DNA from 3 places in the Saccharopolyspora sp. ASAGF58 genome. Region 3 is predicted to be linked to each of the others. Evidence: riboswitches for the same ligand, from Rfam matches in the RefSeq annotation. Region 3 holds a riboswitch; each other region holds the start of a gene.
The links. Region 3 has a riboswitch for thiamine pyrophosphate ahead of thiO (glycine oxidase ThiO). Riboswitches for the same ligand answer to the same signal wherever they lie in the genome.

Region 1 (7,175 bases), 3.3 Mb from region 3:
TTCATGGGCATCAACGACCAAGCGGTCATCTCCTACCTGGTCAGCACCTACTTCTCCACCGCCGTCCTGGTCCCGGACGCCCTCGGCGTCCTCGAACACGTCGAGATCGGCCGCTGACAACGCTTCTTCCCACAGCACAGCAAGATCGGTTGAAGGGAAATCGGATGACCACCATTCACCAGGACGCCAACAAGGCGGGTACGGCCTACGAGGCGCTGACGCGTAGCCGCGCGATGGTCGAGCCCGCCCTGCGGGCAGCGGTCGACCGGTTGCCCACCCGCATGCAGCAGATCTCCGGCTACCACCTCGGTTGGCTGGACGAGCGCGGCAATCCGGTCCGCGCCGACCGGGGAAAGGCGTTGCGCCCCACGATGGTGCTGCTCGCCGCCGGCGCTGTCGGCGGCGATCCGGCCGACGCGGTACCCGCAGCCGTCGCGGTGGAGTTGGCGCACAACTTCTCGCTGCTGCACGACGATGTGATGGACGGCGATGTCAGCCGGAGACACCGCCCGACGGCGTGGACGGTGTTCGGCAGCGGCCCCGCCATCCTCGTCGGCGATGCCATGCAGTCACTCGCCGCCGACGTGCTGTCCTCGTGCCGGCATCCCGAGGCGGCCACTGCGCTGCGGACCTTGAACACCGCCGTGCTGAACCTGATCAACGGCCAGATCGCGGACCTCGCCTTCGAGGACCGGCGCAACGTCGAACTGGCCGAATGCCAGCGGATGGCCCGGGACAAAACGGGGGCGCTGCTGGGTTGTGCCTGCGCTCTCGGCGCGATGTTCGGCGGCGGCAAGCCCGACCAGATAGCCCGGCTCCGCAGCTTCGGCGAGCGGCTGGGGCTGGCTTTCCAGCACGTCGACGACCTGCTCGGGATCTGGGGCGATCCGGCGGTCACCGGTAAACCGGTGTTCTCCGACCTGCGCACCCGCAAGAAGACTCTGCCGGTGGTTTCCGCGCTGACCTCCGGCACGCCGGCCGGTCGGCGGCTGGCCGCCCTCTACCTCCGCGACCAGCCGCTGTCCGGCAGCGACCTGGCCCAAGCCGCCGATCTGATCGCGCTGGCCGGCGGGCGCGCCTGGAGCCAGAACCAAGCGGACGACCTGCTCGCATCCGCGCTGAGCGACCTGCACCGCTGCGACCCGGCCCCGCGCGCGGCCGAGGAGCTCAGCGCCCTCGCCCACCTGGTGACCCGCCGCGACCACTGACGCCGACCACCGATCGCGGCCGCCACCCGCATCTGGGAACACCGCCTCCGGGCAGCGGCCGGCGTTCGGCAACAGCCGACCGATTTTGGAGTGCAGTCATGCCGAGTCAACAGCGCACGGTGCTGCTCGCCGCACCGCGCTCGTTCTGCGCCGGGGTCGACCGCGCCATCGAGATCGTGGAGCAGGCGCTCGCGCTCCGCGGCGGCCCGATCTACGTGCGCAAGCAGATCGTGCACAACACGCACGTGGTGGCCGATCTGGAGAGCCGGGGCGCGGTGTTCGTCGACGAGCTCGACGCGGTGCCCGACGGCGCCACCGTGGTCTTCTCGGCGCACGGAGTTTCCCCTGCCGTGCGGGAGGAAGCGCAGCGGCGGGGCCTGGCGGTCATCGACGTGACCTGCCCGCTGGTGGCGAAGGTGCACGCCGAGGTGCGGCGGTTCGCAGGGCGCGGCGACACCCTGGTGCTCATCGGCCACAGTGGACACGAGGAGGTGGAGGGCACGCTCGGCGAGGCGCCCGACCAGACGGTGCTGGTGGAATCCGTCGAGGACGTCGGCGAGATCGAGGTGCCGGACCCGAGGCGGGTGTCCTACCTGACGCAGACCACCCTCGCCGTGGACGAGACGGCGGACATCGTCGCCGCGCTGCGGCGCCGCTTCCCGGCCGTCCGTGGGCCGTCCTCGAAGGACATCTGCTATGCCAGCACCAATCGGCAGGACGCGCTGTCGGCGATCGCCGGGGAGTGCGACCTGGTGCTGGTGATCGGCTCGGCGAACTCGTCGAACTCGAAGCGCCTGGTGGAGCTGGCCCGCCGCCAGGGCACCGCCGCCCACCTGATCGACGACGTCACCGACATCCAGCCCGCATGGCTCACCGGCGCCGAGACGATCGGCCTCACTGCGGGAGCCTCGGCTCCGCCGGGCCTGGTCGAGGACGTCATCGACCACCTCGAACCGGCCACGGTCATCGAGCACGAGACGACCCGCGAAGAGATCCGCTTCGGCCTGCCAGCCACACTCCGCTGAACGGGTTGCCAGGGCGATGGACCGGAACCCGGGAAATGGGTCCACGTGCAGATGGGTGTTGATCAGCGGACGAGCAGTTGGTTGAGGGGCACCCACGACCTTCGCCACGGTTGCCCCTGAACTCAGCTTTCCTCGGTGCGGCGGCGGAAGGCTCCGATGATCGCAGCCGCGAGGGCCGCCACGAGGAATGAGGTGAGGGCAGCGCTCATCCACGTCGGTACCGTGAAGCCGAGCGCGTCCCGCACACCCGTCCACAGCCGGCTCCACCAGCCTAGCTCACCCGGGTTGATCAGCTGGAACGCCGAGAAGCCGAGCAGCCAGGCCAGCAGCATGCCCCAGCGGGACGGGGCCTGCGCGGACAGGTCCCAGTCGCGGCGGCGGGCGTGCCCGAAGTAGTCCACCGCGAGCACGCCGAACATCGGCACGAACACCGAGCCGATCAGCAGCAGGAAGTTCGAGAACTGGGCGATGTCCAGGGTCAGCGCGAGCAGCGTGATCACCGCGCCGATGACCAGGCACAGCACCCGGCGGTCCGCGCTGGGCCGCAGGTTCTGGATGGAGACCGCGGTCGAGTAGGTGTTGGCGAAGGACTGGTCGACCTCGCGCAGCACCAGGATCCCGAAGAAGATCACCCCGAGCGGCACCGCCAGCAGCGGGTCGAACGCCTTGTCGGCATCGCCCGCGACCAGCGCCAACCCGAGCAGCCCCAGCAGGTAGCAGGCGATCTGGGTGACTGAATAGCCCACCGTCGCGGCGGTGAACGCGCCGGTCGCAGACTTCGAGTGCCGCGAGTAGTCCGAGGCGACCGGGATCCAGGACACCGCGACCGCCAGCGCGGCGTCCGCACCCGGCCAGAACCCCTGCCAGGAACCGGTGTTCATGTCCGGCAGCGGGTGGCTAACCAGCAGTTGGACGAAGAAGTACACCATCGCGATCGCCACCGCGATGCTGACGTAGCGCCGCAGCAGGCGCAGCGCGCCGAGCGGGCGCAGCGAGAGCGCGGTGGTCACCGCCCCGGCCAGCACCACGTACAACCACCGCGGGCCGCCACCGAACAGTGCCTCCGCGCCCTGCGCGATCACCAGCAGCTCGAAGGTGCCCCAGCCGACCAGCTGCAGGGCGTTCAGCACGGTCGGCAGGTATGACAGCTTGGTGCCGAAAAGGCCGCGCAGCAACATCATCGCGGGCGCCCCGGTGCGCGCCCCGGGGATCGCCGAAATGCCGACCATAATGCTGCCGATCACGGTGCCCACCACGCACGCGGTGACGGCGGCCGTGAAGGACAGCTGCGGCACTCCGCTCGGCGCGAGCACGGCCAGCGCCCCGCTGAACCCGAGCAGGCTCACCCCGAGATTGCCCCAGAACGCGCCCTGGTCGAGCACGCCCAGCGTCTTGGGCGCCGGTTCGTCCAGGGTGTGCGGAACTTCGGCACGATCGACGTCCAGCGCCATCAACAGCTCCCTACGCCGGCATTATCCGGACAGGTTCTGCGGTCGGTGGCGCGTGCGGTGCCACCCTCTCAGCCCGGTACGCCCGAGCTCCCGCGTGGATAAGTCGGAGGCACCTTACCCCGACGAGGTGACCGATGTCAGGTGGGCCCGATCACCTGCGGCGGTTGCTTCGGGCGGCTCCGGCGCGGCGACCTTCTTCGCCAGCAGTTCGTAGGCGGATTCCCGATCGACGGCCTGCTCGTACTTTCCGCGAAAATCGGACGACGCCGCGGCGGCCCGCACCCGGACGAGCGATGCCTGAACCGGTCCGGCTGCGGTTCCCATTGACCTCGACCTTGGTCTAACTCCTAGCCTCGGGAGTAGCGCAGCACGACGAGGAAAGCGAGCAAACCCATGGCCGTCCAACTCAACCACACGATCGTCGCCACTTCCGACAAGATCGCCAACGCGCGGTTCGTCGCCGACCTGCTGGGGCTACCCCAACCGGAACCCTTCGGGCCGTTCATGTGCGTCCAGACCAGCAACGACGTCACGCTGGACTACCTGGAGACCGGCGAGGAGATCAACCCGCAGCACTACGCGTTCCTGGTCACCGAAGGCGAGTTCGACGAGATCTTCTCGCGGATCCAGGCGCAGGACCTGCCGTACTGGGCGGACCCGGGGCACCACGAGGCGGGGCGGATCAACACCCGGGACGGTGGGCGCGGCGTCTACTTCGACGACCCCGACGGCCACGTCCTGGAGATCCTCACCCGCCCCTACGGCAGCGGCGACCAATCCAGCTGACCCACCACCTGGCCATGTCAGGACCCGCGACCGTATTGGCCTCTACTGAGGCGTTTTAAAGGTGCGGGTTGAGGCGAACGGACAGTGCGCCGTATATCGAGGCGAACAGGCCGTTCGCTTCCGCAGCCGTGAACGTTGCGCTGCTGGGGTTTCCGGAGCCTGCGCTTGCGCGTTGCGGATGCCAGACTCTTCAGATCATGGACTGGGAGCGAGTGCTTGCGTGGGTTGGCGGGTACGAGCGGGCGTGGCGGACGCCCGGCGTTGACGTGCTCGCGGAGATCTTCACCTTGGACGCGACGTACCAGCAGGCCCCGTACCTCGAGCCCGTTGTGGGGCTCGACGCCATCGGACGGATGTGGGAGGCCGAGCGCGTCGGGCCCGACGAGGAGTTCCGGCTGACGAGCAGCCCGGTGGCGCTCGAAGGCGACACCGCTGTCGTCCGGGTGGAGGCCCGCTACGGCGGCCCGGTGCCCCAGGAGTACCGGGACCTGTGGATCGTGCGGTTCGCCCCGGACGGGAAGTGCCTGGCCTTCGAAGAATGGCCCTTCTGGCCGGACAAGGACTACCGCGCCGAACCCCGCTGACGCGCCGATTCTTCGCCAAGCGGTCGCCGGATAGTCACCGCCGCCTCACCGCCGCAGGAGGCTCGGCGATCACCATGCTCACGTGCAGGACGCGATCACGGCGGGCCCGCCCGGCCCGCGACGAACACGGACCCTGGCGGTGCTCGGCGATTCTGTCGCCGTGGGCATGGGCGATCCGGTAGTCGGCGGGTGGCGCGGGTTCGCGCCGCTGCTGGCCGAAGCGCTCGGCGCCACGGAGGTGGCGAACGTGGCATCGAGCGGGGCGCGCGTCGCAGCCGTGCGCGACGCCCAGTTGCCCGCCGCCCTCCGCGCCGCGCCGGATGCGGCCGTGGTGATGGTCGGCATGAACGACACGATGCGCTCCGACTTCGACGCCCGACGGCTGCGGCGGCAGCTCAACGACGTCGTGCGCGCGCTCACCGCCGCGGGCGCGACCGTCGTGACGATCCGTTACCACGACCACGGCCGGGTCTTCCGGTTGCCCGGGCCGCTGCGGAGGGCACTGGCCAGGCGTATCAAGGAGCTCAACCGGATCTTGGACGCCGTCGCCGAGACGCATGCCGTCGCTGTGGTGGACCTGGACCGGTTGCCGGGCGCCTACAGCCCGGCAACGTGGAGCGTCGACCGCTTGCACCCGTCCGAACTCGGGCACCGGATGCTCGCGGCGGCCTTCGCCGACCGGTTCGCGGCAGCCGGGTTGGCCGTGCCCGGCGAGGTCTCGCTGGAATGCTCCGGGGGCGCGCGGGTCAGCGGCTTCGACCACCTGCGGTGGCTACTCGCCAAGGGCCTGCCGTGGCTGCTCGGGCGCGGTCACGACCTGCTCTGGTTTTCCTTGCGGACCCTGCTGGACGCCGTGCTGGGCAAGCGGCGAACCGGACCGCATCTGTCCATTGAGGACCGGCGCCCAGAGGGGAAAACCGGCTGAGCGCGTAGCCGGTTTCATCGGGCGAGTTCTCGGTACCGATCGACCGATCGGCGCATGCCGTGACCTGGGTCGGCGTCGTAGGTGCCATCCGGGTTGCGCAGGCCGAACGCGTTGGACTTACACGAATCGGGGATCCCGGAGTCCAGGCGGCGTCTGAGGTTGCGCTACCCGCACCGCCACGCAGGACGGGCCTGGAAACGGCCGCTACAACAGGGTCAGGTCAGGAACCTGTCCAGGGTGATGGGCAGGTCCCGGACCCGGATTCCGGTTGCGTGGTGCGCCGCGTTGGCTATCGCCGCCGCCGTGCCCACGATGCCAAGCTCGCCGATCCCCTTTGCCCCCATCGGATTCACGTACGGGTCGTGCTCGTCGATCCAGTCCGCCTCGATGCTGCCGATGTCGGCGTTGGCCGGGATGTGGTACCCGGCGAAGTCGTGGTTGACCACGTGGCCGAACCGGGGGTCTACGACGCTGCGCTCGTGCAGCGCCATGGACAGCCCCATGGTCATCCCGCCGATCAGCTGCGACCGCCCGGTCTTGGCGTTGATCATCCGGCCGACCGCGAAGATCCCCAGCAGCCGCGGCACCCGCACTTCCCCGGTGCTGGTGTGCACCCGGACCTCGGCGAACTGCGCGCCGAAGCTGTGCATCGACATCTGCCCGGCGTACGGGTTGTCCGGGATAGCCCCGGTGACCTCGACGCCCTCGTCGGGGATCGGGCTGCTGTTGGGCAGCTCCGCGCGCAGCCGGCGGGCCGCGTCCACGATCGCCGAGCCCCAGCACAGGATCCCGGTCGAGCCGCCGGCACCGGAGGCGTACGGCAGATCGGTGTCGCCGATGCTCAGCACCACCGCGGACATCTCAACCCCCAGCGCGTCCGCAGCTATCTGGGTGAGCGCGGTCCACGCCCCGGTGCCGATATCGGCGGCCCCGATGTGGACCCGGTACCGGCCGTCCGGCCGGGCCTGGATGGTGGCCCGCGAGCCCGGCATGCTGAACACCGGATATGTCGAGGCGGCCACCCCGGTGCCGACCAGCCAGGGCCCGTCGCGGTGCGCGCGCGGTGCCGGGTCTCGCTCCGCCCAACCGAACCGCTGGGCGCCCTCGCGCAGGCAGGCGACCAGGTTCCGGCTGGAGAACGGCCGCCCCGTTTCGGGATCGGTCTCCGGTTCGTTTCGGATGCGGAACTCGACGGG
Region 2 (7,175 bases), 760 kb from region 3:
CGCCGCGCCGTGGTCGGTGGGCGATCAGGGGCGGCGCAACGTCAGCCACGGCTGCATCAACATGAGCATGGCCGACGCCAAGTGGGTCTTCGACCTGCTGAAGAAGGGCGATGTCGTGCAGATCACCAACTCAGGCGGGCCGAACCTGCGCGCCTGGGACGGTTTCGGAGACTGGCAGGTCCCGTGGGCCCAGTGGGTGCAGGGCAACAAGTGAGTTGAAGCCGCCGGTGGTCGTTCCGGCCGGAACGACCACCCGCGGCCACCAGGACGATGATGAAGAAAGGCCCCGTTCCAACTGGAACGGGGCCTTTCTTCATCGGGTGAGTGACGGGAATCGAACCCGCGACACCTGGGACCACAACCCAGTGCTCTACCGACTGAGCTACACCCACCGTGGCCGCTCAGACTAACCCTCTCGGGCACCCTTGCCGGAGCAACGCTCATATCGTAGCGTGCGCCGTCACCCGGTTTTCCACCGGCTCCGGTTTATCCGGAGCGCGCTGGTCAGCGGCCGGATTCCGGGTTCTGGCCGGACTCCTCGCGGGCCTTCTCAGTGCCGCCGACGCCATCGCCGTCGAGCAGTTCGGCCGCCACCGCCTGGGCCTGTTCGCTGGTCGGCCCCGGCTGCGGGACGAACGCGGTCCGCCGGTAGTAGGCGAGCTCGCGGATGGACTCCCGGATGTCGGCGAGCGCGCGGTGGGCGAGGCCCTTCTCCGGCTGCGCGTAGTAGATGCGCGGGTACCAGCGGCGGCACAGCTCCTTGATGGACGACACGTCGACCATCCGGTAGTGCAGGTGGGCGTCCAGCCGCGGCATGTCGCGGGAGATGAAGCCACGGTCGGTGGCGATCGAGTTGCCGGCCAGCGGCGCGGACCGGCCGTCGGGCACGTACTGGCGGATGTAGTCCAGCACGCGCTGTTCGGCCTCTTCGAGCGTCACCGTGGAGCGGCGTACCTCTTCGGTAAGCCCGGAGCGGTCGTGCATCTCGCGGACCACGTCGGGCATTCCGGCGAGCTTCTCCTCGTCGGCGTGGATAACGATGTCCACGCCTTCGCCGAGGATGTTGAGGTCGGCATCGGTGACCAGGGCGGCGATCTCGATCAGCGCGTCCTTGCCGAGATCGAGACCGGTCATTTCGCAGTCGATCCACACTAGACGGTCGTTCACCCGAGGCAGCCTAACTCGACACGAGGGGTGATCGTGCGGCCCTGCCGGTCAGGCGTCCAAGCGGGCGAGCAGTTCGCGAGGCACGACCTTGCCGGTGGCGTTGCGCGGCAGCTCGTCGAGGAACACCACATCGCGGGGCATGGCGAATTTCGGCAACCGGCCACGGACCCGCTCACGCAGCTGCTCGGCGTCTAGGCGGCCGTCGGCTCGGAGCACCACGAACGCCGCTAGCCGCTGCCCGAACTCGGCGTCGTCGACTCCGATGACGGCGGCCTCGGACACCTCCGGCAGGCCGGCGATGACGTCCTCGGTCTCCTTGGGGTAGACGTTCTCGCCGCCAGCGATGATCATGTCGTCTTCGCGGCCGACGACGAACAACCGCGCGGCGGCGTCGAACCGCCCGAGGTCTCCGGTCGACATCAGGCCGTCGTGGGTCTCCCGGCTGCTGCCGTTGGTGTAGCCCTCGAAGAGCATGTCGTTGCCGGCGAAGATCCGCCCGGTCGCACCGCGGCGCACCGGGGTTCCGTCATCGCCGAGGATGCGCACCGTCGTCCCGCGCGGCGGTCGGCCCGCCGTGCCCGGGGCGGCGCGCAGGTCGTGCGGTGTCGCGATGCTGACCCAGGACACCTCGGTGGAGCCGTAGAGGTTGTAGAGCACCGGCCCGAAGGCGCGCTGGAACCTGGTGGCCAGGTCGGCGGGCAGCGCAGAGCCGCTGCTCGCCACGACGCGCAACGTGCTGTGGTCGTAATCGTCGCGGACCCGTTCGGGGAGCTCGAGGATGCGCTGGAGCATCACCGGCACCATGAACATCGATGTGCACCGGTTGCGCTGCACCGCGCCGAGCGACTGCTCGGGGTCGAACCGGCGGCGCAGCACCAGCGTCGCGCCGAGCACGGAGCCGAGCTGGAACGCGGCGAGGCCCCAGGTGTGGAACAGCGGTGCGCTGACCAAGATCCGGTCCCCGTTGCGCAGCGGCACGCGGGACAGGATCGACGCCGCGGGCGCGAGCCCCGGCGGATCGGGGCGGCGGGCGCCCTTCGGGGTTCCGGTGGTGCCGGAGGTGAGCACGATCATCCGGGAGTGCCGCTTCGGCCGGGGCAAGTGCTTGGCCGAGGACGTGGCGATCAGGTGCTCCAGCGTGTCGTGCCGGGTGGTGCCTTCGGTCCACGCCAGCACGGCTTCGACGTCTTCGGGCAGGTCCGGCAGGTGGGCGCGGTATTCGGCGTCCAGGACCAGCAGGCCGACCCGCTGCTCGGCGATCACGTTGGCGAGCAGCGGGGTGCTCAGGCCCGTGTTGAGCAGAACCACGTCTATGCCGAGCTTGGCGGCGGCGACGATCGTCTCGATCGGCCCGTGGTGGTTGTGGCACAGCACGCCGATCCGGGTGCCTCGGGGAACCCGGTTGCGCAGGCCGTTGGCGAGCCGGGTGGTGCGTTGCGAGAGCTCGGCGTAGCTGAGCGCGCCACGCTCGTCGATCACGGCCGGGCGGTCGGCGTGGCGCACCGCGCCGACGGCGAAGCCCAGCGGCGGGGTGATGCCCCAGCGGCGCCAGGCGAGGACGATGCGCAGCAGCTTGTCCGGCCGAAGCGGGCTGATCACGCCCTGCTTGGTCAGGACGGACACCGTGTGCAGGCCCGACGTCCCGCGCCGGAGCAGCGCGACTGATCGTTGCCAGAACGTGCTCACGCAGTCACCTCTCGGTTGCCAGGCTACCGGGAGTGGATGATGCCGCGAGCGGACTTGCGGGGGAAGACTGCGATCGTGAGCGCGGCGGCGGACGGACCGCCAGCCACCGCGCTCACGAGGGGATTCATTCCATTGCGGCGGCCACCACGATCGCGTCGCGCAGGGCAGCGCGAAGTCTGCCGACCTCCAGCGGGGAAAGCACCGCGGTCTCGCCCGCTGGAGCGATCACCACCACGTTCCCCTGGTTGATCAACACCGACATGTCACGACGTCTGCCGGCGACATCGCGGCAGCTCACGTGCCACTGCCTGGCGGGCTCCACGTTCCCAGCCTCCCTGTTGCAGTCCGCGCGCTCTGCCTCCCGCGCGCGGTTGTTGATCGAGGGACGCAGCTGGACGCGCACCGTGACGGCGGTTCTGCGCATAAGCCACCCGAAAACTTCAGGTTTACCCCTGGTAAGGGGAACCGATACGCAGAGTGTCCGCAATTTCAATTGAAACTGCGGACACGGGCGGGGTCGGCCGGTCTTCAGACCGGGCGGACCACCAGGCCGTTCGGTTCGGCGGTGAAGGTGACCGCGGCTTCCTCGAAGTCGGCGATCGGCAGCTCATCGCGCACCAGCCGGTGCGGCGCGTCGAAGGCCTCGACCCGGATCTCGCGGGTGGTCAGCGTCCGCTCCGGGAAGTCCGCGCCGCCGACCTGGACCTGCAGCTCGCCGCCCTGCACCGTCATGGTCAGCCAACCGCCGGGCACCGTCAGCTGCTCACCGTCGGAGGTCAGGACCAGCCGGCTGGCACCGGGGTTCTCGGCGCGCACGGCGACGTGCGAGATCGCGACGTCGCGCTGGCCGGAGTCGCCGGCCAGCGCGATCACGTCCCGCTTGACCTCCTCGGCGGGGCCGTCCCCGGGCTTCGGCGCGAGCACCGGGGCGCGCAGTTCGGCGGCCACCCGGTAGGGCTGCCACGATCCGGCGCCGATCAGGTTGACCACCGCGGTGATCTCGACGTCGGCCAGCAGCCGGTCGCTGCCGGGAGCCGGAGTCACTTCGACCGCGGCGACGTCGCGCCGGTTCAGCAACTCGCGCAGCGCCTTCGCGCGCTGCCTGCTGTTGCGGTCGAATCCGCGGGTGATCGCCACCGTCCCCGAACCGGCGGCCGCCACGGCGGCTTCGGTCAGGTCCGCCAGCGGGGCCCAGATCCGGGCGGGATCCTCCGGCCGGGGCTGCCGGCGGGAACGGGCGAAACTCGGGGCATCGGTCGTGGTTTCCATCATCAACCACTTTAGTCCGCGGCGAAGGGTTGCCTGGCCTGCCGGTGGTGACCTTCACGGTGTGAATTCGATCGCTGTGCCGGGTCGGGCGCCGGGCGAGCGGCCGTGCGCCTGATCGACTGAGGGCGCCGAGGGCGTGGTCGCGCGGCGGTCCCGGTTGTTAGGTTGGTGGCAGTGACGCGGGGTGCCTGGGCTGCCGGGCTGAGAACAGACCCGTTGAACCTGACCTAGCTCGTACTAGCGGAGGGACGTCATGGTTCCCAATGTGCTGACCATCGCAGGCACCGACCCCAGCGGCGGCGCCGGTGTGCAAGCCGATCTGAAGACCTTCTCCGCGCACGGCGCCTACGGCATGTCCGTGATCACCGCGCTGGTCGCGCAGACCACCACCGGTGTTTCCGAGGTCCACGAGGTGCCGCCGGAGTTCATCACCGCGCAGCTGGTAACGCTGCTCGACGACGTGCGGGTGGACGCGGTCAAGATCGGCATGCTGGCCAACGCCGAGGTGATCCGCGCGGTGATCGGGGTCCTCGACCGCTACTCGCCGCCGCACGTCGTGCTGGACCCGGTGATGGTCGCCAAGAGCGGTGACCGGCTGCTCGCGCCGGAGGCGGTCAGCGTGCTGCGCGACGAGCTGTTGCCGCGCGTGGACCTGATCACCCCGAACCTGCCCGAGACCGCCGATCTGCTGGGCGAGCCGGAGATCACCGACCCCAACGACATGCCCGCGCAGGCCGAGCGGCTGGCCAGGCTGGGCGCGAAGCAGGTGCTGCTAAAGGGCGGTCACCTCGACGGCCGGTCCAGCGTGGACCTGCTCTACGGCGAAGGGATCGCCGAGTTCCTGTCCAGCGAGCGCGTCGTGACCACCAACGACCACGGCACCGGCTGCACGCTGTCGGCCGCGATCGCGGCGCTGCGTCCGCAGCGCGCAGACTGGCTCGACGCGGTGCGCGAGGCCAAGGAGTACCTGACGGAGGCGCTGCGCGCTTCCGACCGGCTCGACGTGGGCCACGGCCACGGCCCGGTGCACCACTTCCACCACTGGTGGTGATCGACGCTCCCCGGTGTCGTGAGCGCTTTTGGTTGCCATAGCGCCGAAAAGTGCTCACGGGGGCCCCGCACCACAGGTCGAGACAGCTACGAGAGGTTCTGATGAGCAAGCTGCCCGCTCCGCCCGCCGACGGTTTCTGCGCCGAGGCTTGGGCGCACACCGCCGATCTGCAGCAGGCGATCGTCGAGCACCCGTTCAACGCCGCGCTCACCGACGGCACCCTGGACCGCGACCGGTTCGCGTTCTACATCGTGCAGGACGCGCGCTACCTGGTCGGTTTCGCGCAGGCGCTGGCGGCCGCCGCGACGCGGGCCGACAACGCCGAGGACGCGGCGTTCTTGGCCGGTGCGTCCCAGGGCGCACTGGTCGAGGAGCGCCGGCTGCACGCCGGTTACGTCGCGGAGTTCGGCCTTACCGACGCCGAGATTGCCGGGGTCGACACGTCCCCGTCCTGCCTGGCCTACACCTCGTACCTGCGGGCGACCGCGCTGACCGAGCCGTATCCGGTGCTGCTGGCGGCGATCCTGCCGTGCTTCTGGGTGTACCAGCACGTGGGCACCGCGATCCTGGAAGCCACCGGTGGTGCCGAAGATCATCCGTACCGGGCGTGGATCCAGACCTATGCCGACGACGAGTTCGCCGAGGCGGTGCTGACCGCGCGCGACCTCACCGACCGGGTCGCCAAGGGAGCCGACGCCGAGACCCGGCAGCGGATGCTCGACGCGTTCACCCGAGCGACTGAGTACGAGTGGCTGTTCTGGAACAGCGCTTGGATCAAGGAGGAGTGGCAGACTTCGCGATTCCTGAACTAATCGCGAAACCCCTTGCAAGGTGGGCAGGAACGCACTTCGGCCCAGTGTGATCCGGTGCACGAACGGGGCCGTAACGAATCGCGAGCCGAAGCGATTCTCCCAGCGAGACGCCCGTCCGGGCGGGGACTTGGATGTGGGTTCTTCCCACCGTAGACGGAGTTTCGACGACAGTGGGCAATTCTATTCTGATTGTTCTGATGGGCATGCTGGTGCCCGTGTTAGCGGCTGCGCCGTTCTACCTCGCCGACCGCCGTCGGGAGCAGCAGGATGCCGTCGAGGGCGATGAATAGGTCAGCCCCCGTAGATCTTCTTCGCGAGTTCTTCCTTGCCCCGCTTGAGTTCCTGCAACGTATTGGCGGCGAATCCACGGCTGGTCGGCATGGCCGGGATCCGCAGGCCTTCGCTGAGCGTCCAGCCGGAGCCGCAGTCGATCAGCGACCGGTGCTTGTTGGTGTAGTAGCCGGAGTTGATCGACACCGCGACCCCGTGCGCTCCGGCCGCGGCCGCCATCAGGTGCACGTGGAACCGGCTGGACAGCCAGCGCTGCCCGGCCGCCGCGGGCAGCCCGTCGGCCATGATCTCGGAGAACGGGTAGAAGCGGGCGCCCGGTAGGTCGTGTTCCACCAGCGCGAAGACCTCGCGGTCCACGCGTGGGATGCCTTCGACGAAGCCGACTTGCTCGGGGCGCACGCCCCATTCGCCCAGCGTGTCCAACAGGAATCCGGCGAGCGCGGGCACCGAATCGTCGAGCAGGTCCGACTGCAGGCACACCATGACCTCGCGCAGGTCGTCGTCCCGGTACATCCCGGGTTCGACCCCGAAGAACATGTCGTCGCCGGTGTGCGAGGTGGCGCTGGACAGCGCCGCCGACGGCTCGTCGCGCACGTCGACGACCTCGAACTGCGCGGCGAGGTTGCGCAGCAGCGGTTCCGCTTCGTCGGCGACCGGCGACAGCCCTTGGCCGGTCATCACCGCCCGGCCGCCGGAACGGCGCGTCGCCGCGACCGCGGCCGCGAGCAGGCCGATGTGCCGCGGCCAGATGCCGTTGACGAATCCGCCGCCGACGATGTGCACCAGGTCGGCGCGGGCCGCCAGTTCGATGCCGGCCACCCATCGCGGCGCCAGCCCCGGGTTGTTGAACGCGTGCTGCACGAACGACGCGACCTCCCACGGCCCGTCCGACGGGGCCT
Region 3 (7,175 bases):
TCGACAGCGCGAAGGAGAAGGCGGTGTACGCCGCCGCGAAGGCCTCGGAGAAGCGGCTCAAGCGGACCACCGTCGCGCGCTTCGTGTCCAAGGCGGGCGAGAAGGTCGAGGCGACGCGGCACATCCACCTGACGCCCGACATGCACTGGCCGGGCGGGGAAACGGTGGTGGACGAGGACCGCACGGCGAAGATCGACGCCGAGGCCGCCACCCGCATGCTGAGCTGGTCCGGAACGGAGCAGGCGAGCGAGGTCGTCGAGACGCAGCCGAGCCCCGATCGGCGCAAGCTCCGGACCCGGTGGGTCGTGGTGGCCGCTAGCTGCGCGGCGGCTTTCGTGCTGAGCATGCTGATCGTCACCGGCGTCGAAGGGGTGACCGGCAAGCCGCTCTCCGGCGGCGACGGCGGAACGACGCTCGGCCAGGTGCTGCATCGCGATCCGCAGCCAACGCCCAGCACCCCGGCCAAGCCGGCCAAGCCGCGGGAGGCCCCGAGCGAGCAGCCGCAGCCGTCGACGGAGGTGAAACCCACCCAGCAGCCGGCGGAGCAACCCACCACGGAGGCCCCGGCACCCACCCAGCAGCCGACGCAGGCTCCGGCCTCGACCGAGCAGCCGAGCCAGGCGCCGGCCTCGGGCGTCGTCGACCCGCGCGACCCCGCCGCTAGGACGGGGGAGCTGCAGCAGTCCACTTCTGGGCGTTAAAAACCCCAGTTCAGGCGCCCCCTGTGCAACTCGATCGAGTTGCGCAGGGGGCGTTTTGGGTGAGATGGGGCGAAAGGGAAAATGTGGGACTGGTGAGCTCCTCTGATACTGGATCGGCGGCGGGGGTTCTGAGATCCAGCTCACGAAGAGGGAGACATCAGATGAAGCGCAGACTCGCGGCCCGGGTGGCCGGGACCGTGATGTTGGCGGCGGGGACGGTGGCCGCGCTGACCATGCCGGCCACCGCCACCACCACCGAAACCGCGCCGCCCGCGAGCGAAGCGGCGACCCTGCTCGACGCGATGCAGCGCGACCTGGGCCTCAACCGGGACGAGGCCCGCCAGCGGCTCGACCAGGAAGCCGCCGCCAACCGCGCGGAGCAGCAGCTCCGCGGCTCGCTGGGCGGCACCTTCGGCGGGGCCTACTTCGACCCGGCGAGCGGCAAGCTCGTCGTCGGCGTCACCGACCCGGCCGCCTTCGACGCGGTGCGGGCCGCCGGTGCCGAGCCCACGCTGGTCGACTACTCCATCGAGGAGCTCAACGGGGTCGTCGAGGGCCTGAATCTCCGCAGCACCGCAGCCCCCAAGCCGGTTTCCGGCTGGTACGCCGACAGCCGCGCGAACTCTGTCGTCGTCACCACCAGGCCGGGCAGCGCCGTCCAGGCGGCGCAGTTCGTGCAGTCCACCGGCGTCCTCGTTGACGCGGTGCGGGTCGTGGAGTCGACGGAGAACCCGCGCACCCTGGCCGACGTCATTGGTGGCAACGCCTACTACATCGGCAGCGCCCGCTGTTCGGTCGGGTTCTCGGTGCAGGGCGGCTTCGTGACCGCCGGGCACTGCGGCAACGAGGGCGACACCACGTCGCAGCCCACCGGCCAGTTCGAGGGCTCGTCGTTCCCGGACAACGACTACGGCTGGGTCCGGGTCGGATCCGGCGAGACCCCGCAGCCGCTGGTGAACCAGTACAACGGCAGCAACGTCAGCGTGGCCGGCTCCACCGAGTCCGCCGTGGGCGCGTCCATCTGCCGCTCCGGTTCCACCACGGGCTGGCACTGCGGTTCGGTGCAGGCCAAGAACCAGACCGTGCAGTACCCGCAGGGCACCGTGACCGGCCTGACTCGCACCGACGTCTGCGCCGAGCCAGGTGACTCCGGTGGTTCGTGGCTGTCCGGCAACCAGGCCCAGGGCGTGACCTCCGGCGGTTCGGGCAACTGCAGCTCCGGCGGCACGACCTACTTCCAGCCGGTGAACGAGATCCTCCAGGCCTACGGCCTGAGCTTGCTCACCCAGTAACGCCCCCGACCGGCCCCCGGCGATCGGCCGGGGGCCGCGTCATGTCCGGGGTACTCCCAGGTGGACGTCCGGTGCGGACCGCGTGATCGGCGGGTCTCAGCCCAGGTGGTCGCGGAGTTCGCGGGCCGCCGCCCTTGGGTCCTCGGCTCGGGTGATCGCGCGGACCACGACGATCCGCTCCGCCCCGGCCTTGAGGGCCTCGTCGAGGTTGTCCGGGCCGATGCCGCCGATCGCGAACCACGGCCGACCGTGCCCGCGGTGCTCCGCGGCGTGCTCCACCAGGCCGAGCCCGGCCGCCTGGCGCCCCGGCTTGGTCGGGGTCGTCCACACTGGACCGGTGCAGAAGTAGTCCACGCCGGGTTCGATGGCCGCGGCATCGGCCTGCACCACGTCGTGCGTGGACCGGCCGATCGCGACGTGCTCGCCGACGATGCGCCGGGCGATCTCCACCGGCAGGTCGTCCTGCCCGAGGTGCAGGATGTCGGCCTCGGCGGCCATCGCCACGTCCGCGCGGTCGTTCACCGCGAGCAGCGCGCCGTGCCGCACGCAGGCCTCGGCCAGCACCTCCAGCGCCGCCAGCTCGTGGCGGGCCTCCAGCGGAGCGCCGTTCGGTTGCTTGTCCCGCAGCTGGATGATGTCGACCCCGCCGGCCAAGGCCGCGTCCGCGAACTCCGCGAGATCACCGCGCTCGGTGCGCGCGTCGGTGCACAGGTACAGCCGCGACTCGTCGAGGCGGGCGCGGATGCCGAAGCCGTCCAATCCAGGCATGTTCCACAGGGTAGCCCCCTGCGGCGCGGCCGCCGTACGCGCTTTCGGCGCTCACGCCCCGGGCATCGTGAAAATTGCTCGACCTCGCCCTGACGTCGCAATCCTCGCCCGGTACGGTGGTCCTCGGTGAGCACGGGAGTCCGGGTACCGGGCTGAGAGGGGGCGTTGGCCCCGACCGTCGAACCTGATCCGGGTCATGCCGGCGCAGGGAGCGTGGAGTGTCTGAAGAACGGAAGAAGCACGTCGTCGTCGTAGGAGGCGGCGTGATCGGCATGTCCGTGGCCTGGCGCGCAGCCGCCGCGGGACACCGGGTGCAGCTCGTCGACGCCGAACCGGCGTCCGGGGCGTCCAACGTGGCCGGCGGGATGCTGGCGCCGATCGCCGAGGCGTGGCCCGGCGAAGAGGAACTGCTGGAACTGGGCGAGGCGTCGCTGCGGCTGTGGCCGGCTTTCGCCGGCGAACTCGGTCAAGCCTCCGGCCTGCCTTCCGGATTGCGCCGCGAGGGAACCCTGGTCGTCGGCGTGGACAGCGCCGACCGGGCCGAGCTGGACAGCCTCGTCGACTACCTCGCCCGGCTCGGCCGCACCGTCACCCGCCTGACCAGCCGGGATGTGCGACGCCTGGAGCCGTCCCTGGGGCCGGCGGTGCGCGGTGGGCTTGAGGTGCCGGGCGACCTCGCGGTCGACAACCGCCTCGCGCTGGCTGCGCTGCGCGCGGCCGCCGCTGCGGCGGGCGTCGATTTCGTCGCGGCGAACGCGAAGCGGGTCCGGCCCGGCGCGGTGGAGCTCGAAGATTCCACTGTGGACTGCGATGTCGTGGTGATCGCGGCGGGCGTCCACTCGGGCGCGCTGCACCCCGCGCTGAAGGACCGGATCCGGCCGGTGAAGGGCGAAATCCTCCGCCTGCGCGCGCGGCCCACGGCGCTGCCGCCGCCCAGCCGCACGATCCGCGGCCCGGTGCGCGGCCGGCAGACCTACCTGGTGCCGCGCGACGGCGGCGGGCTGGTGCTCGGCGCCACCCAGTACGAGGTCGGGTTCGACACCGAGGTCACCGTGGGCGGGGTGCGAGACCTGATCGCCGACGCCGAGCGGCTGATGCCGGGCATCGCCGAGTACCAGCTCGTCGAGGCCGCGGCCGGGCTGCGCCCGAGCACCGACGACAACCTGCCGGTGCTCGGCTGGCTGGAACCCGGTGTGCTGGCGGCCACCGGGCATCACCGCGGCGGCTTCCTGCTCGCCCCGGTCACCGTCGAGGCGGTGCTCGCGCTGCTGCACGGCGAGGAGCCCGCCACCGAGATCAAGGCCGCCGATCCGAGCCGATGGGGAGGACAGCAGTGCACGTCGTGATCAATGGGGAGACCCGGCAGGTAGCCGCCGACGCAACGCTCGCGGCGGTGCTGCAGGAATTCGGGGTGCCCCACCGGGGCGTGGCCGTGGCGCTGGACGGTTCGGTGGTGCCGCGTGCCGTGTGGCCGGACACCACGCTGAGCCCCGATGCCACCATCGAGGTCCTCACCGCAGTGCAAGGAGGGTGACGTGGCTCCGCCCCACCCGGAGGAGGGGCGTCCAACCGGAAAGCCGGAAAGGTTGCGGTCCAACCCGAACCGACCCCTTGCGAAGCAGAAGAAGCGCATCGAACCGGGCATCGGTTCCCGCGCCACCCGAACCCGTCGTTAGGAGAGTCATGGACGACCCGTTGGTGATCGCCGGCCGCGAGTTCGGTTCGCGGCTGATCACCGGGACCGGAGGGGCGACGAACCTCGCGGTCCTGGAGCGCGCGCTGATCGCGTCCGGAACCGAGCTGACGACCGTGGCGATGCGCCGCGCCGACGCCGGCGGCGGCACCGGGGTGCTCGACCTGCTGCGCAAGCTCGGCATCGAAGCATTGCCGAACACGGCGGGCTGCCGGACGGCGGCTGAGGCCGTGCTGACCGCGCAGCTGGCGCGGGAGGCGCTGGAGACGAACTGGGTCAAGCTGGAGGTCGTCGCCGACGAGGACACCCTGCTGCCCGATCCGGTGGAGCTGCTCGACGCCGCGGAACAGCTGGTCGACCAGGGCTTCGTGGTGCTCGCCTACACCAACGACGACCCGGTGCTGGCGCTGAAGCTGGAGGAGGCCGGCTGCGCGGCGGTTATGCCGCTCGGTTCGCCGATCGGCACCGGCCTTGGCATCCGGAACCCGCACAACATCGAGATGATCGTCTCCCGCGCGTCGGTGCCGATCGTGCTGGACGCGGGCATCGGCACGGCCTCGGACGCGGCGCTGGCGATGGAGCTCGGCTGCTCCGCGGTCCTCCTGGCCACGGCGGTGACCCGCGCCCAGGACCCGGAGCGCATGGCGGCGGCGATGCGAGCGGCGGTCGAGGGCGGCCGCCTGGCGTCCCTGGCGGGCCGAATCCCGAAGCGCTTCTGGGCCCAGGCCTCCAGTCCCGGCCGACCCCTGGAGTGAGCGGGAGGCGCTGGCTGGCCGGGACCGGCTCACCGGTTCCGGCCAGGGCCGGGCCGCCCGGGAAACCGAGCCGGGCCTGCCAGGCGAAAACCGCCTTCCCCGCCGCATAACCGAGGAAAAGCACCGCCACCGCGTACGCGGGCCGGCATCGCGGGCGATCAGATCCCATGCTGCGACGGTAGGAACCGCAAGCCGGGGATCAATCCCGTCCGAGTTGGAAACGCCTCCCCCGCAGGGGGAGACGTCGCGCGCGAGGTGCAGGCACCACGACACGCACGACCCGGGTTCGGTACCCGGGTCAGCGGATGTGGAGGCGTTCGGGGCGGACGAAGCTGATCGTGTAGCTCTTCCACGGGCTGTCGTAGCCGAAGGTCCGGTCGATCGCCTGGCGGGCGTGCAGGGCGTTCTCCACCAGCGAGCTCGCCAGCAGCTCCGTCGCCGGGGCGCTGCCCGTCGGCACGTCCGGGATCTTCGCGGTCGGCTTGCCGCCCAGCAGGTCGTCCACCGCGCGCAGCGCCGGAACCGCGACCGCCTGCTCGGCCTCCGGCCGGAACGCGAGCGTCGCGACGTCCTGTCGCAACGCGTCGAGCGCGATGGCCGCCGCACGCGTCGCGCGGTCGTCGTCGGTCTCCTCACCGGTCCCGTCGAGCATTGCCGGCATGCCCAGCAGGTCCTGGGTGCGCCGCAGCGCCAGCACGTTCGCCGCCTGCAGCGCCACGGGCAGGTCGACGCCCTGCCCGGCCGCTCGCACGCTACGCAGCAGCTCGGACACCGCCCACACCGTGGACCGCACCGCGCCGCGCACGTCCGGCAGGATGCTGCTGGGCAGGACCAGGTAGCTGACGTAGCCGACGCTCAGCGCGATGGCCGCTCCGACCGCGGTGTTCGCCGCGAAGCTGATGCCCACGTTCACCAGCGGTCGGTCCAGCCGCATCGCCTGGTCGACGACGGTCACCACGATCAGGCAGCCGAGCAGCGCCTGGTAGTCCGCGCGCAGCCGCGTCATGTTCAGCAGCATGCCGCCGATCACCAGCGGCACCAGCAGGAATGTCCCCGGCAGCAGGGTGATCAGCACGGCCAGCGCGGTCACGCCGAGCACCGCGCCACCGGTCCGCTCCAACGCGCCGGTCATGCTGTCCCGCGCCGCCGGCTGCAGCACCACGTACAGCGCGAGCAGCAGGCTGGACGCCGAGGGGTCGCGCAGCAGCAGGACGATCACCATGCCGAAGGCGACCGCGAGGGTGCAGCGCAGCGCGTGCCGGAACAGCGAAGAGCGGAACGAGAGGTGCGCCCGGACCGCGCCCATGACCCGCTCCCGGCGCGCGCCGGGAGCCGGCGGCGGCAGCGGGGTCTCGACGCGGCGCATCACCGTGGCGCGGATCCGGTCCAGCCCCTGGTTGAGGCCCTGGACCGCGTCCGGCAGGTCCTGCCGTCCGCCGCGGGCCACCACGGCCTGCGCCGGGTCCCGGCGAGCCGCGGCCGGCAGTCCGGTGCAGGCGCGGGAGCGCACCGCACGGGCGAGTTCGGCGGCGACCTGGTCGGCCTCCGCGACGATCTGCTCCAGGCGGGCGGCTTCCGCCCGGTCGCTCTGCTGGGCCTGCGCGAGCAGGGTTTCGCGCGCCGCGCGGAAGCGAGCCGCGCCGGCCAGCACCTGGCCGAGCCAGGTGGCCGAACCGTCGGCGCGCCACGCGGCGGCGGCCGATTCGACCACGCCCGGCCCGGGTTCGAGCAGCGTCCGGGCGACCGCCACGCGAGTCGCCCGAGTCGGGTCGCCGAGGCCGATGATCACCCGCAGGACCAGCGCGAACAGCGCGCCAGCGGCGGTCGAGGCCAGCAGCACCAGCGCCGGCTGGTCGGAGCCGATCCCGGTGGTGGTGGACACCAGCGTCGCGGCGGCGAAGGTCTGCCCGCCGATGCGGTAGTGCTCGCCCAGCGCGGGCAGCATCCCGCTGCCGAAGACCACCAG

Region 1: another riboswitch for thiamine pyrophosphate. It lies ahead of FDZ84_RS36480 (cytosine permease); the one in region 3 lies ahead of thiO (glycine oxidase ThiO).
Region 2: another riboswitch for thiamine pyrophosphate. It lies ahead of thiD (bifunctional hydroxymethylpyrimidine kinase/phosphomethylpyrimidine kinase); the one in region 3 lies ahead of thiO (glycine oxidase ThiO).

The regions. Positions count from the first base shown of each region.
Region 1 covers NZ_CP040605.1:7,787,969-7,795,143, forward strand. Annotated here, with positions in the region: gene FDZ84_RS36465 (family 2B encapsulin nanocompartment shell protein) at 1-117, shown strand, start outside; gene FDZ84_RS36470 (family 2 encapsulin nanocompartment cargo protein polyprenyl transferase) at 165-1,208, shown strand; gene ispH (4-hydroxy-3-methylbut-2-enyl diphosphate reductase) at 1,307-2,233, shown strand; gene FDZ84_RS36480 (cytosine permease) at 2,356-3,684, opposite strand; TPP riboswitch at 3,675-3,788, opposite strand; gene FDZ84_RS41420 (helicase HerA-like domain-containing protein) at 3,799-4,008, opposite strand; gene FDZ84_RS36490 (VOC family protein) at 4,078-4,470, shown strand; gene FDZ84_RS36495 (nuclear transport factor 2 family protein) at 4,683-5,054, shown strand; gene FDZ84_RS36500 (SGNH/GDSL hydrolase family protein) at 5,194-5,979, shown strand; gene FDZ84_RS36505 (xanthine dehydrogenase family protein molybdopterin-binding subunit) at 6,195-7,175, opposite strand, start outside.
Region 2 covers NZ_CP040605.1:3,776,047-3,783,221, forward strand. Annotated here, with positions in the region: gene FDZ84_RS18050 (Ig-like domain-containing protein) at 1-214, shown strand, start outside; tRNA gene FDZ84_RS18055 (tRNA-His) at 320-392, opposite strand; gene orn (oligoribonuclease) at 505-1,167, opposite strand; gene FDZ84_RS18065 (AMP-binding protein) at 1,216-2,853, opposite strand; gene FDZ84_RS18070 (hypothetical protein) at 2,978-3,277, opposite strand; gene FDZ84_RS18075 (hypothetical protein) at 3,382-4,125, opposite strand; TPP riboswitch at 4,293-4,388, shown strand; gene thiD (bifunctional hydroxymethylpyrimidine kinase/phosphomethylpyrimidine kinase) at 4,376-5,173, shown strand; gene tenA (thiaminase II) at 5,275-5,985, shown strand; gene FDZ84_RS18090 (polysaccharide pyruvyl transferase family protein) at 6,277-7,175, opposite strand, start outside.
Region 3 covers NZ_CP040605.1:3,018,460-3,025,634, forward strand. Annotated here, with positions in the region: gene FDZ84_RS14280 (hypothetical protein) at 1-701, shown strand, start outside; gene FDZ84_RS14285 (S1 family peptidase) at 863-1,993, shown strand; gene thiE (thiamine phosphate synthase) at 2,090-2,761, opposite strand; TPP riboswitch at 2,884-2,989, shown strand; partial or broken gene thiO (glycine oxidase ThiO) at 2,977-4,107, shown strand; gene thiS (sulfur carrier protein ThiS) at 4,095-4,295, shown strand; gene FDZ84_RS14305 (thiazole synthase) at 4,445-5,209, shown strand; gene FDZ84_RS14310 (FUSC family protein) at 5,508-7,175, opposite strand, start outside.